One region of the Serpentinicella alkaliphila genome, then DNA from elsewhere that is predicted to be linked to it. Evidence: riboswitches for the same ligand, from Rfam matches in the RefSeq annotation. Region 1 holds a riboswitch; each other region holds the start of a gene.
The links. Region 1 has a riboswitch for cyclic di-GMP ahead of HZR23_RS08095 (carboxypeptidase-like regulatory domain-containing protein). Riboswitches for the same ligand answer to the same signal wherever they lie in the genome.
Positions count from the first base shown of each region.

Region 1 (3,682 bases):
CATATATTTTTGAAAATAATCAAATATTTTTCTACAATATAATTAAATTTTTTACATTGCTTTTTACATTTTTGCATGAATAATTATTCGATGTGTTGGATTATTTATAGGGTCGCATGTAATTAGTGTCAATATTCTATCTTTGCTATTACGATTAAGCACAGACAAATCTGTAGGTTCTACAAATTTTTTTAGATATATTGTGTATTCATGTTTTTCACCTTTTGTAGTTATAACAATCTTATCTCCTGCTTCTAACTCCTCTAGTCTATTAAACAACACCCCGTATTTACGTCCCCTGTGAGCTGCAATGACACTATTACCTATTTCTCCCGGAAAATTTGTTCCACTTAAATGACCTGCAGCTTTTCTTAAATTACTACTGCTTGTACCAAGTAAAATAGGTAATCTAAGATTAATTTTAGCAATTTCTATAGTTCCAAGCAAATTGCTACTATTATTTACAACTTCTTCCATTCTTTCAATAGTATCAACTTCTTGTTCTTCAAAATAATCTAACTCTTCATAGAAAAATTCATTTAACAACTGATAATCCTCTATTACAGACTCTGCAATATCTACTTGATTTAGAAGATTCTGTTGCCAATATGATTGGTAGAAATTATTAAAAAAAGGATATAACATTGTTAAGATTCCTATAGTAATAAAAATATAACTCATTTTCTTCATAACGATCCCCCATATAAAAATAGAGGGGTATTTCTCCCCTCTATGAAGTTGATTAAATAACTAAATTAGATCGATTCTTTTCTTAATTTAAATCCAACTACTGCAAGTAGTAATCCGAAAATCACAAACTCTAATGGATTTATTTCCCCTGTTTTTGGTAATGTAACTATTCCAAGAGGAATTTCTTCATCTAAAAGAATCAATTCTTCCTCGTCATCACCATCTATATCAAAGTCTACTATTGCTAATGGGATTTCTTCATCTAATAAATCTATTATTGGATCAAGAGGATCAACTACCGGAGGATCAACTACCGGAGGATCAACTACCGGAGGATCAACCACTTGTAGCCGTTTATTAACAAAATCAATTTGATAGGATTCATTTACTCGTTCTGCCTCTCCTACTTTTATTTGGAATGCAAGTTGTGAATTAGTCGGAATTGAGTTTGCGTCCCAGTACATTTGGGAGTTTCCAGTTAATATAAATCCATTATCCAAATTATATCCTCTAATCCATAGATTTCCGACACCCACTCCGTTTCCAATAGCTACAGATGTCTCAGAAATGCTTTCTCCGTTTAATACAATATCTGAGATTTTTATTCCAGAATCAGGTTTCGTGGCTCTTGTCCGTATGACAATATCTTTAACTGATTCGCCTGTACTGTAGGTCAAGGTACCTGCGTTACCTACCGTAAAACTAACTAGACCATTATCGTATCTTAATTCGAAAGGTACTTTTTCTCCACCATTTGCCCAGCTAAAGTTTCCTTGTGACTGAACAGAGCCTTGATTTGGCGTATGAATATTAATTTCATGGGTTGCGTTTCCACCAAGATCTCCTATTCTACCTTCAGCTACAAATGTTTCAGTAAATATACTTGTCATATTTTGATCTAACCCCAGCTGTAGTGTTCCTTTTTCGTAAGGTATAGTATAGAGTCCAGATCCTAAATTAATAGTTTGAGATAATTCAGTTATATTCTGCCATCCACTAGGGATTTCTTCTGTTACAATGTAAGTTCCCGTTGGAGCATTATTCAAAGTGAATTGATATTTGCCGTCTTCATTTGTCTGAGTTTCGTGTTTTATTTCTCCAGGTCCTGTGAGTATGATTTTCCAATCCTCCAAAGGTTTATTTGTTTCACCAGTTATTTCTTCAAACTTGAAGCCCGAAATAGTGTAGATGGATACCAGTTGCCCTTCCGAGTTTTCTACAAAAATAATTGCAGGAGAATCATCATCATCGTCATCTACCGGTGTTTGCCCAAAGAAGAAAACAACATGACTTATATCTTTGTTGTCTGGTGCTACTAGCCCAAACCCACTAGTTGCTCCACTTCCATAATCATATTCTAGAGCGTTAGGTCCACCCTTCACCCAAATTCTAGAAATTGGGGGTCCTGAGATTAAAGACCAATCAAACTGTTGACTTGTAGTATTTTGCATATACACTGTCCCAATTACTGTTTTACCGAAAGGAGCATTAAAATTGCCTGGCGAAGTTTCTCCAGAGAACATTTCATATATTCCTTCCTGTGGTACACCATTTATTTTGAATGTTCCTTCCTGCCAACTCCAATTTTTTCTAATGATCAAAGTTGGACTAGCAGCCAATACGCTTAGTGTACTACCAAATGTTAGAATTAAAGTCATAATTACTGCTAACATAGATTTGATAATTGATTTATTCTTTCTCATACATCTCTCTCCTCTCTTTAAACAATTCGTCTAAAGAAAGGTCGGTTGCACTACTTGCTCCATACAACCTCAAGTGCCCATGTGAAAGGTGTACTTCATAGCATCCCTTTCTTACTAATCAAGAAAGGTCGGTTGCACTACTCGCTCCCCGTACTTAAAGTGCCCAAATACAAAGTACGTTTCATAGCTTCCTTTTTGACAACTACATCATTCTATTATCCTTTGTGTGATAGTATGTCCGACAAAAGAAATGTGTATATGTAATCACCATACTGTCACCTGATACTAGCCCACCCCCCTAGTTTAAAGATTATTTGATTAGTTATAATAAAAACCTTTCCCTTCGGTAGCTCAGCTGCAATACTAATCGATTAGGCCTGTAGCTTTGCGTCCCGTTGTTTCCAATGGTTTGCCATTTCGGAGAAAAGTCTTTTGTGTCATTCATTATTTTGTCATATCATTTACTCATACTACAATATATACTAATTATTTTAAGCTATATTATTAACCACTTTAATATCTTATATAACTATTCATATGCTTATATTATATTTTTATTAATACCACCTTTTAATTGATATCTATCATATTTTTAGTTTTTTTATGTATATTTTTTATATCCTTTATCATTCTTTAAGGAGCTTATATATGATTATATTTCAAAGAATAAAGACACAAAAAAAGAGAGCACAATATATGTGCTCAAAAAAATATAGAATCAGTTTACCTCTTCTTTACCAAAGAAATAATCATCTGTGAATTATTTACCAAAACTTAATATAATATACAATTTTTATTTTCTAAAATAGAAGTGAAGCGTACCTTCATGAATCATATTCTTAATTTTCCTCTTTATAGTAGCTATAATTACCTGTCTTGTCGGACTAATTACTAGTATAAATCCAACTGTATCTGTTAATATTCCAGGAGTTAGTAGCATAGCCCCACCTACAATCACACATAATCCATTAATCAATTCATCCGCTGGAACCCTTCCATTACTAAGGTCAAGTTTAATTCTTCTAATTATACCTTTGCCTTCACTTTTTGATAAAAACGCCCCTACAACGCCAGTTACCAACACAATGATTATTGTATATTGGAAACCAATATACTGACCTAGCCTGAATAGGATCATCAGTTCAACAATAGGTACAACGGTAAATAAAAGCATTAATTTAAAAAGCATACGACCACCTCTACATTCTAATTTACTATATGTAAAAAAAAGAGTTTGCTTAATAGCAAACTCGGAACTATAATCTTATTCGATTATATAAAAGGGGAGA
Region 1 covers NZ_CP058648.1:1,600,169-1,603,850, reverse strand. The annotation lists gene HZR23_RS08100 (class D sortase) at 64-690, opposite strand; gene HZR23_RS08095 (carboxypeptidase-like regulatory domain-containing protein) at 756-2,393, opposite strand; cyclic di-GMP riboswitch class II at 2,424-2,508, opposite strand; cyclic di-GMP riboswitch class II at 2,511-2,593, opposite strand; cyclic di-GMP riboswitch class I at 2,736-2,817, opposite strand; gene HZR23_RS08090 (FxsA family protein) at 3,187-3,582, opposite strand.

Region 2 (3,682 bases), 870 kb from region 1:
GCCTTAGTAACCCAATCATATTGATGATCTGTGAGCCAATTAAAAAAGTCTTTGCATAAAAACCGGGTCCATGGCAACCCATAGTACCCCTGTGTAAATCCGGCGAATATCCATTAGCATTTCTTTTGAAAGATCTATTTTTGTCTGTTTTTCATCGCTATTTTCTACCTTACGCCAAATACGCCAAAACAATGGATATTTAAGTCCGTTCTTTAATACAACAGTTGTAGCAACTATATTCATACACCAGATATTTATTTTAATGGAGCTATCATATAACCAACAAAGGAAAGGGATTTTCTTTCCATGGGCATGAGCCACCTTTGTATCATCAAGTACAATAACATCTCCTTCAGTAAATGCAGTTTCTTCTTCTTGTTGTAGTCTTTGTACTCTTTTAAAACTAAATAAACCCCAATTATAATCAGTTGTAAAAAAGCGGCTAAAGGTATATTGAGCCATTTTAAGATTCCGAAACATCGGTTGTAATAAGCTATCCTTAGTAGCATAATCAGAAATACGTGAGACAGAATTTTTATTAGCAATAAGTCCTACCACATAAGCAAAAGCAATAAGCCAAGTGGGTACACCATTACGTTTTACAATACCCGATTGCGTAAGCAGAAGTGAAAAATCAAATTTATCCCAAATTGCTTTTAAAACTGGCGTTCCGCCCCCATTTCCTTGTTGTAAATTTCTATATTTCGGTTTCCCAAGAGTCATATTTATCACCCATTCATCAAGAGTAATGGCTATTAATACCATTCACTTTGATTATTGGGGCGGGTTTAAAAAGTCAAGTCTTTTTTGCTATTTCAAGACATATAAAACAAAAATATTTTTTAGTATATTATAATATACGATACATCAGTCTTATTTACATTTATTTACACGAACTGCATAACTCATGATAATTCACTTATGTGGTTCCAATGCTAGGAGGTAGAATATGAAATTACCCATACATAGAAAAGAACGTGTTATATTAACAGCAATAGAGATAATTAATGATTTAGGTATACAAGGTCTATCCACTAGAGAAATTGCAAAAAGGGAAGAAATTTCAGAGGGCACCTTATTTAAACACTTTAAAAATAAAAATGAAATATTATTAGGTGTTTTAGAGCACTACTCACAATATGATATGGATATTATTGAGTCTATAAAATTAAAAAAGCTTCCTTTTACTGAAGCAATAAAATATTTTATTGATTCTTACGCTTTATATTATGAAAATTACCCCGAAATAACCGCAATTACACAGATTTATGAAGTGTTAGCAAATGACCAAAATCTAGCTGTAAAGGTTATGGATATTTACAATGTTCGATATAAGTTTATGTATGATACTATTGAAAGTGGAAAACTATCAGGAGAGCTTTCACCTGACATTGATAGTATTATTTTATCTGATACAATTTTAGGTCTTTTTAATGCCATATGTTTAAGGTGGAGGTTTGAAAAATTTAATTTCTCTCTTCAAAATCAGACAATGTTGGCTATGGATATGATTTTAAAATGTATATATAAATAACTAGCATTACTAAATTAAATATCTTAATGAATCAATGAAGAAACTCCTTTTACAAAAAGGAGATTTTTTTGTAAAAAAATACAAAATATTGAAGGATTTTAAATAAATATGTCGAAAAAGAATTTTAAAGAGTATATAGGTATAAGGTACTAATATCACTGTAAAAGGCAAACCTATTTAAAGATAGGGACGCAAAGCCATGGGTCTAAGGATGATATCAATAAATATCTATGATTGCCAGGTTACCGAAGTGTGATTAATAATCTTTAAAATATAAATAAGATTATGTCATATGAAGGTATTTATTAAGTGAATACCTTCATTTTTGTTTTTTGAAAATCATAATTTGTTCTCCATTCAATCAAACAAATATATATGGTAAAGAGGTGAAATATTGAAAAAAGTACTTATTGTTGATGATGCAACCTTTATGAGGATTTCCCTAAGATGCATACTCGAAAAAAATGGTTTCGAAGTTATTGGCGAGGGTAAAAATGGTGTCGAGGCTATAAGTAAGTATATTGATTTAAGACCTGATATATTAACACTAGATATTACTATGCCTGAAAAAAATGGAATTGAAGTGTTGAAAGAAATTATTAATATTGACCCTAAGGCTAATGTTGTAATAATCTCTGCTCTAGGACAAGAAACTTTTGTTACGGAAGCAGTTAAACTTGGTGCAAAAGGTTTTCTAGTAAAGCCATTTAAAGAAGATTTTATAATTAGGACATTAAGTAAATTATAAGGGAACTAATATATACAAAATTATATGATGATGTAAAATAATAGGCGATGTGAAAAAAATAATGTAATGGGGTATTGGGATATGAGAAAGAAGTACGTATTGCTTAGAGATTGTTCAGAAATGGATGTATTAGCAGAGGATATTTTAAATAACTATGGTTTACCACTAGTTGTGAAAAATACTAATATCAACTCTTTTATTAAGGAGAGATTAGAACAGTTTAATGTTGAAAGAGTGTTGATTTATGAATTCGAAAGTGATATTTTTTGCAATGATATAAGTGAGAGAAATGAAATTTATGAACAATATAAAACAAATATTGACTGTTTAAAGGATTTGTTAAATAAGCTGTCATCTGGTAAAGAAATAGAAAAAAAGATGATAACCAATATATCTGATTCAATATATAGCTGGCAAGATGATCAAGAAAAAGTAATCAGCATGTTAACGAAGGTTAAAAGTGCTGATGTATATACATATACACACTGTCTCAATACCGCATTTTACTCAATGCTTATTGCTAAGTGGCTAAGACTTTCACAAGAGGACATAAAAAAGGCTATACAATCAGCTCTTTTGCATGATGTCGGGAAAATAAAAATAGATACAGAGATTTTAAATAAAAAGGGAAGCCTAACAGATGAGGAGTATAATGAAATAAAAAACCATTCATTGTATGGATACGAAATTTTAAAAACCATGGGCAATATTGATATTGATGTTATGAATGGAGTGCTCCATCATCATGAAAGAATAGATGGCTCAGGATATCCTTTTGGAATAAAAGGAAATAAAATAAATATTTTTTCAAAAATTGTTTCCATAGCAGATGTTTATGATGCAATGATTTCAGACAGAGTCTATAAAAGAAGAACTAGTCCCTTTGAGGTGTTTAAACTTTTTTTAACTACAGGAATCGGTGCCTTTGATCCTTCTATACTTGATGCATTTATTAACAATATTTCAGTATACTATACTGGATCAAATGTATGGCTAAATAATGAAAAGACTGGGGAAATAGTATTTATTCCACCTTATGATGTAAGTAATCCAATAATACATGTGGAGTCAGAATACATAGACTTATCTCTACAAAGTGATATGAAAATAGTATGTATTATCTAATTGGTATTAATAGATATTGAAGTAAAATTCAATGTCTATTTTTTATGTAAAAAACACAAACTATATATTATTCACTTTGCAAGTGTAAAAGAGGTGATAGATTGTTTGGAAGCAGTTTAGGAAAAATAGTTCTATTATTATTTCTATTAATTCTTTCAGCTTTTTTTTCTACTTCAGAAACTGCCTTGATGGCTTTAAGTAAAATTAGAGCAAGACACATGGTTGATGATGAGATAGTTGGAGCAGAGTTAGTAAGTAGATTGATAAAGGAGCCT
Region 2 covers NZ_CP058648.1:729,790-733,471, reverse strand. The annotation lists gene HZR23_RS16835 (hypothetical protein) at 1-77, opposite strand, end outside; gene HZR23_RS03760 (hypothetical protein) at 40-765, opposite strand; gene HZR23_RS03755 (TetR/AcrR family transcriptional regulator) at 950-1,534, shown strand; cyclic di-GMP riboswitch class I at 1,691-1,784, shown strand; gene HZR23_RS03750 (response regulator) at 1,929-2,282, shown strand; gene HZR23_RS03745 (HD-GYP domain-containing protein) at 2,364-3,407, shown strand; gene HZR23_RS03740 (HlyC/CorC family transporter) at 3,509-3,682, shown strand, end outside.
Region 2: another riboswitch for cyclic di-GMP. It lies ahead of HZR23_RS03750 (response regulator); the one in region 1 lies ahead of HZR23_RS08095 (carboxypeptidase-like regulatory domain-containing protein).

Region 3 (3,682 bases), 1.1 Mb from region 1:
TCTAGTATCAAATAATACAGAGGATAGGGTTGTTACCTTTAACGAAGAGCTAAAACTTCCAGCAATCCATAGGGCAAACAAGCCTAGAAGAGGTGCTTTTAGAAAAGCAATGACTAAAATGGGTACAGATATTAATTGTACTGCTATAATTGGCGACCAAATTTTTACTGATATTTTAGGTGGAAATCGTATGGGAATATATACAGTATTAGTTGTACCTATAGAAAGTAAAGAGTTTTGGTGGACAACTTTAGTGAGAAGAGTCGAGAGACATGTATTAAGAATAGTTTTAAAGAATCATCGTAAGGAGGGTAAAAAGTGATAAATATAAATGGGGGAACAAAAGCCGTATGTTTAATTGGCAATCCAGTTATTTACAGTCTATCGCCTTTTATTCATAATTATGGCTTTGGATTACATAATGTAAATTCTGTCTACTTAGCCCATCATGTAGAAGATAATTCAGTTAAAGAAGCGGTTTATGGGATAAAAGGACTTAACTACATAGGTTGTAATGTCACATATCCACATAAAACTAGTGTAATACCATTTTTAGATGAATTAACAGAAGAAGCAAAACTAATAGGGGCAGTAAACACTATAAAGAATGTAAATGGCAAATTAGTTGGATATAATACGGATGGTATTGGATTTATTAATGGCCTAAAGAATAAAGGCTTTGATTTAAATGGAAAAAATATTTGTATTTTAGGAGCTGGTGGTGCTGCTAGAAGTATTATTGTATCCTTAATAAAAGAATATAGATGCAATGTAATTGTTTGTAATAGAAATATAAACAAAGCAATTGAAATCTCTAATGGACTAAACAAATATAGTTTTAGCGGAACAATAAGTGAATGTATTGAACCCTCTCAATTAAAATCTAAAGATATAGATGTATTAATAAATTGCACCCCTGTAGGTATGAGTCCAAATGAGGATGCAATACCTTTTGAGGAAGACCTTTTAATTAAAAAAGATATGTTAGTCTGTGATTTAATATATAAACCCTATGAAACTAAGCTTCTAAAAAAAGCAAAGGAAATTGGCTGTCAGGTTCACTATGGTTTAGACATGCTTTTATTTCAGGCTATTGTAGCCTTCAAAATCTGGACAGATAAGGATATACCCTTTGGAGAGCTAGAAATATTATTAAAGCGACAAATTTACTAGAAATTTTTTAAAAAAAAAGGATTTAATCAAAGTTTGGCGAATTTAATATTAAATAGGACTTAGGACTGATTGTGTAATGAACCAAAGTCATTTTTGTCCTCTGCATAAAAGCTAATAGTATTATCTTATATTGTTAGCTATTTTTATTTATAAATTGAATCTATTTACACGTTGGTAATTAATCACAATTATATATAGGCAAACCATTTGAAAAGGTGGGACGCAAAGTTTTGGAGTCTAAATTGTATAGTTATACAACATGATAGTCCGACTGCCATAAGCTATTATGGCAGTTTTTTTTATAACAATAAATTAACAGTTATTGCATTTTCAAAGTAAAAAAAAATAAAGTATAATTTGAGTATTAACAAATAGATGGTTTAGGAGTTGGGATAGTGTGATTGTATTTATAGTTTTAGTGGGTTTATTAATTGGCTCTTTTCTAAATGTTTGCATATACCGTATTCCAAGAGAAGAGTCCATTGCATATCCATCATCCCACTGTACGACCTGTAATACATATTTAAAGCCCTTGGACTTAGTACCTGTTCTAAGTTATATTGTTTATGGCGGCAAATGTAAATACTGCAAGGATAATATATCTATTAGATACCCTTTTATTGAATTGTTCAATTGTTTTGTTTTTGTTTTATTATATTTACGATTTGGATTATCTATTAAATTTATTGCATATGCAATATTATCAAGTACGCTTCTAGCTATGAGCGTAATAGATTTTGATTATCAGATAATTCCTGACGGTATAGTTGTATTTATATTACTTTTAGGATTGGCATATAAGTTAGCAAGTATGGTTTTATATAGAGTACCTTATCCTTTGATAGATAGTATAGTAGGCTTTTTAATAGGCGGGGGATTTTTCCTATTAATCGCTATATTGTCTAATGGTGGCATGGGTGGTGGAGATATAAAATTAATGGGGGCTCTAGGTTTTTGGCTAGGCTGGAAACTTACACTTCTAATGATGCTTTTGTCGTTTCTAATTGGTGGAGTTTTATCAATTCTATTAATAACCTTTAAAAAAAAGGGAAGGAAGGAAGCCATCCCATTTGGACCTTTCATAGCAATAGCAACTTTTATAACTATTTGTTGGCACCAGGAAATTTTAGTATGGTATGTAGGTATGTTTTTCAATAATTATTAGAGGGGGAATGGACTTGGGCAAAAGTATTTTTAGTATATGGAATAAAGATATACTTTCTATTGATATAGGCAGTCATAGTATTAAAATGGCTGTAGGAAAGTATGAAAAAAATTTAGTAACGATTACCAAGGTAGTTAATATTGATACTTCCGATGATTCCTTATTTGATGATAGAACTTTCAGTATGCTACGACTAAAAGAAACTATTGCTAAGGCATTACATAATCATAGAATCAATACAACTAAAACAATTTGTTCAATAGAGAGCTCCTCAATAATAACAAGAGAAATCTATATGCCTTCGGTAAAACCAGAACAGTTAAAAGGCATGCTTGAGTTTGAGATTGAACAATACTTACCAATCCAAGTAAATGAGTATATTATTCAATACAAAATTTTAGAGACCTTTGAAGATGGTGGAATGGAAAAAACTAAAGTATTAGCGACAGCACTTCCTAATAAAATTGCTGAAGACTATTTTCATCTAATTGAATCCTTAGGTTTACAACCTATAGTACTTGATATTCATTCAAATGGTGTAGACAAAATATTTAGTTTATGTGAAAGAGTTAATAAACAAGATAGTATGTCTAATAAAACTATAGCAGTTATTGATATAGGACATACTCAAATTAATACTATTATTATCGAAAAAGGAATCTTTAAGTTTAACAGATTACTGAAAATGGGAGGAAAAGATATAGATACAAATATATGTACTTTCTTAGATTTTTCATTAGGACAAGCAGAAAAAATGAAAAAACAAATTTTAGATATAAATGAAGGATTACATAATTTTACAGCGGCTTCAAGTACGGATATAGCAGAAGCAACAGATATGGGGTATATAGAAAAGGAATTAGAGGATTTTTCATATGCGTCTAGATTCATGAACGTTGTTAAATCAAGCATTGATAACTGGGTGACTGAAATAGAAAAAGTTTTCAAGTACTACACTACGCGAAATACTGGTAACATGATTGATGAAATCTATATTTATGGTGGCAGTAGTGAATTAGGTGGTATTGATAAATATTTAGAAGGTGCGTTTAACATACCTACTTATAAAATAGATTACTTAAGTAATCTTAATACTGATAAAGCAGGTACCATAAGCTTAGCTTCTTATATCAATAATATCGGAGCTCTAATAAGAAGATCGGGGGAATAAAAATGAGAGATATAAATTTTTTTGAACCCTATGTTTTCAAGCAAAGAGGCATAGAAAAAAAACAAAAGATATTCTATGGCATAGCAATAATTCTAACAATGGGACTAGTATCTATTCCAGTTGTTAATTATATAAGAATTACTAATATGACAAATGATATTTCTTCAATTTAT
Region 3 covers NZ_CP058648.1:2,673,129-2,676,810, reverse strand. The annotation lists gene HZR23_RS13710 (YqeG family HAD IIIA-type phosphatase) at 1-322, shown strand, start outside; gene aroE (shikimate dehydrogenase) at 319-1,173, shown strand; cyclic di-GMP riboswitch class I at 1,361-1,452, shown strand; gene HZR23_RS13700 (prepilin peptidase) at 1,571-2,338, shown strand; gene pilM (type IV pilus assembly protein PilM) at 2,352-3,509, shown strand; gene HZR23_RS13690 (PilN domain-containing protein) at 3,512-3,682, shown strand, end outside.
Region 3: another riboswitch for cyclic di-GMP. It lies ahead of HZR23_RS13700 (prepilin peptidase); the one in region 1 lies ahead of HZR23_RS08095 (carboxypeptidase-like regulatory domain-containing protein).

Region 4 (3,682 bases), 1.5 Mb from region 1:
TACGTATCATAGGCTACCTCCTACTCATACCTCATCGTTACTTGTGATGAAACCTTATATGAACCCCCTGTAAATACCGAAATAAATGGTGCATAAATTTGTACAGGATACTCTACTTTTACTGTAATCCCATTCCCTCTAACTCTAGAAATTTGACCAGGTGATATATTAACAACTACTTTACTATCATTTAATTGGAGTGCTGAGGTTCTGTTTTTCACTAAAGAAATAATCTCCGTATCTTCTGTTCCTACCGCTGCGGCCCTTGCACCTTCCCTTGCTCCATGTGTAACCATTAGATATGTACCAAATATTCTACCAAACTCTACTATTCCAAAAACTAAGAGAAGAAGTATTGGCAAAACCAAGGCTAGTTCAACTAATGCCTGTCCTCTATTTTCTTTCTTTAGTCTTATTAGCATCCCTACGCCCCCAATATGCAAAATGCAAGCATTGCACCTATTGATATAGCAACTCCATAGGGGAACATATATTTGTCTTCATCCCCAATAAATGAAATTATTTTAAACTTAGAGATAATCATCAACTTAAGACCTAAGATTATATTTTTTAGTGTTCTAAACACTTTTTTTCTATAAACTAATATTGCTAATGCAATGATACCACCTGTAATTCCCGTTGCTAAAAAAGTATAGAATATGAACTTCGGTCCTTTTATTGCTCCTATTGTTGCTAATAGTTTTACATCTCCGGCACCAATACCACCATATATAAAAGGAATAATTAGAAAAAAAAGGCCCATTAAAAAACCGAATCCACTGATTTTCAAGCCTATTAAACCATCTTTCCATATATTCATTCCTATACCTATAATTAATGCTGGTAGTAGTACTTTATTATATATTTTTCTTTCCTTTAGATCTGTAACAAAGCAGATTAAAAGAGTTACACCAACGATAATGTTTTCCATAATCTCACATCCTTTTTTAAAAAATAGGTCCTACTATTAAGTAGGACCTTTCTTTAATTATGCTAACTTTGACTTGGACTCGTTGCTTCATTAAGTTGTGGGTTATTAGTTATACTCTCAAAGATTTCAACTAATTTACCTCTAAAGGCTACTAATACAGTTATAAGTAGAACTGATACAATTCCAATTATTAATCCATATTCCGTCATACCTTGTCCTTCTTCTTCTTTCCATAACCTTTTTAATACGTTCATTTTTCTTACCCCCTAATTTAATTTTTTGTTTAGACTACTGTTCTAGGAACAGCTGCTGGGGTACCTGTTAAAAAAAACCACTCATCCGTTGACGAGTGGGTTATATTTTAGAAAACAGGATAAATATATACCCTCGCAACTGGCTGGCATAGTGATTGTCACCTTAGCCCCTTTAGCTTTGCGTCACTACCTTTCGATAGCTTTGCCAAAATATTTTGTTTTACTTCTTGATATTATTATATTCGACAGATTTCAAGGAGTAAATATTCCAATATTCCTAAATTATAATGAACAAATAGCACTAATATACTGGGCATATCGTATTAATAGTATAAGGATTTTCTCCTACGCCTTTTAACCATAGTAACAATTATAACAATAGCTAAAATACCACTCATTAACCAGCTAGGCCTTGAAATAATTGGAATCGTAAGAAATCTATATGCTATTCCGAAAAATGCCCAAATAAATACTAGGCTAAATAATATGTCTTTATAAATTAATGTTACTATTGCAGATATTAATGTTGCCAAACTCAGCATTATAATAGTCCAGTATTCTAGGCTCATTCCAAACCTATTCCAATTCAATGAATACAACATAATATTAAAATTAGAAATTGCTGCTACACATATCCAAGCCAAATATATTATAAAAGGATATTTAACTAATATTTTATCTTCAAAGTATGCTCGTAAATTTGGTTGGTTTATGTTAGAATAAATTACAGTTAATACTAAAATAAGTGCTACTAAAGTAAAAAAAGAAAGTACAAAATATTCATAGTGCCAAAAAAATAGCCAAGCTATATTTAATACTGAACTTAAAGCAAACCAATAACTAACTAAATTAATAAACGGGTTTTTTCTTTGTGATTTAAGCATTTGAAAAATTGTAAAACAAAAAAGCAATGCATAAATCAATATCCAAATATAAAATACATATGGAGCAGGTATAAAATAGATTGGAAACCTTTCTGCTATTTCACCAGTGGTCCGATTGTTTAAAGGTAAATAATTTGCTAAACCATTGGCTATTAATAGTAATATGAAAGTAATCATATTAACATAGGCTCTTGTTTTATTATATCTCAACATACAATTACTCCTTTCTCATAATTTATTTTGCCCCAATATTTGATTTTGAATAATTTTTTTATCGATTATAATTATTTTGTTAGGGTATTTACTAAATAAAAATACCCCAACAAACAAATAATAAATTATAATATATTAAATATTTTGCTTAATAATTATGAATTGAGGTGCTTAGATTGAAAATAAAAACGATTAAAAAATTAAAGCTATATGGTTTTAATAATTTAACTAAAACCCTAAGCTTTAATATTTATGACATCTGCTATGCTAGAACAGAGGAAGACAGAAAAGGCTATATAGAATATATTGATGAACAATATAATGCTGAGAGACTTACTAATATCCTTACTAATGTTGCAAACATTATCGGAGCTAATGTTCTAAATATCGCTAAACAAGATTATGATCCTCAAGGAGCCAGTGTAACAATTTTAGTCTCTGAAGGGGAGATTCATCCTAAAGATGCTGAACATTTTGATGATAATGAGTCTCCTGGACCACTACCTGAATCAGTTGTAGGTCACTTGGATAAAAGTCATATCACCGTTCATACTTATCCTGAGAGTGACCCAGATAAAGGTATTAGTACATTTAGAGCTGATATTGATGTATCCACCTGTGGAAAGATTTCTCCATTGAAGGCTTTAAATTATCTTATTCACAGCTTTGATTCAGATATCATTACTATTGATTATAGAGTCAGAGGCTTTACACGTGACATTACAGGAAAAAAATATTTTATTGATCACAAAATAAACTCTATTCAGAACTATATAGCATCCGAGACTAAAGAACTTTACCATATGATAGATGTGAATATTTATCAGGAGAATATTTTCCATACAAAAATGATACTTAAACAATTCGAGCTTGATAACTATTTATTTGGTGTATCTAAGAAGGAGCTTATACCTAAGGAAAGAAAACGAATAAAACAAAGATTAAAACACGAAATGACTGAAATATTCTACGGTAGAAATATACCAAAAGTTTGAAGAGGTGATAATTCACCTCTTCCTTTTTTATTGTTCTAATTTAAATGAATTAATAATTGCTTCATATATTTCACCTTCAATATCAGGTAATGCTCCATAAAACTCATACATCATATTACCGTCATAAAAAATTGTTGTTTTAAGCAAACGTGTTATTCCATCTTTATCTGACTGAACTGTATACTCATAAATTGTTATGTCATTTAGTTTATCAACTCTTACAGGCTCAAACAAACTATTGCTTGCTTCCTTTGAAGATAATTTTATTTCAATATCATTATCAATCCAATCAAATAAATCCAATAGTTCTTTTCTTTCACTACTAAATTGTATTATCTGTCCTGTGGATGTTTCTTGAATAAAAGAGTCCTCTACCCTATCCCAAGTGGATGGATATAAAATTGA
Region 4 covers NZ_CP058648.1:3,073,358-3,077,039, forward strand. The annotation lists gene HZR23_RS15660 (TadE/TadG family type IV pilus assembly protein) at 1-10, opposite strand, end outside; gene HZR23_RS15665 (TadE/TadG family type IV pilus assembly protein) at 21-422, opposite strand; gene HZR23_RS15670 (A24 family peptidase) at 425-931, opposite strand; gene HZR23_RS15675 (Flp family type IVb pilin) at 994-1,185, opposite strand; cyclic di-GMP riboswitch class I at 1,317-1,402, opposite strand; gene HZR23_RS15680 (hypothetical protein) at 1,509-2,282, opposite strand; gene speD (adenosylmethionine decarboxylase) at 2,450-3,277, shown strand; gene HZR23_RS15690 (hypothetical protein) at 3,305-3,682, opposite strand, start outside.
Region 4: another riboswitch for cyclic di-GMP. It lies ahead of HZR23_RS15675 (Flp family type IVb pilin); the one in region 1 lies ahead of HZR23_RS08095 (carboxypeptidase-like regulatory domain-containing protein).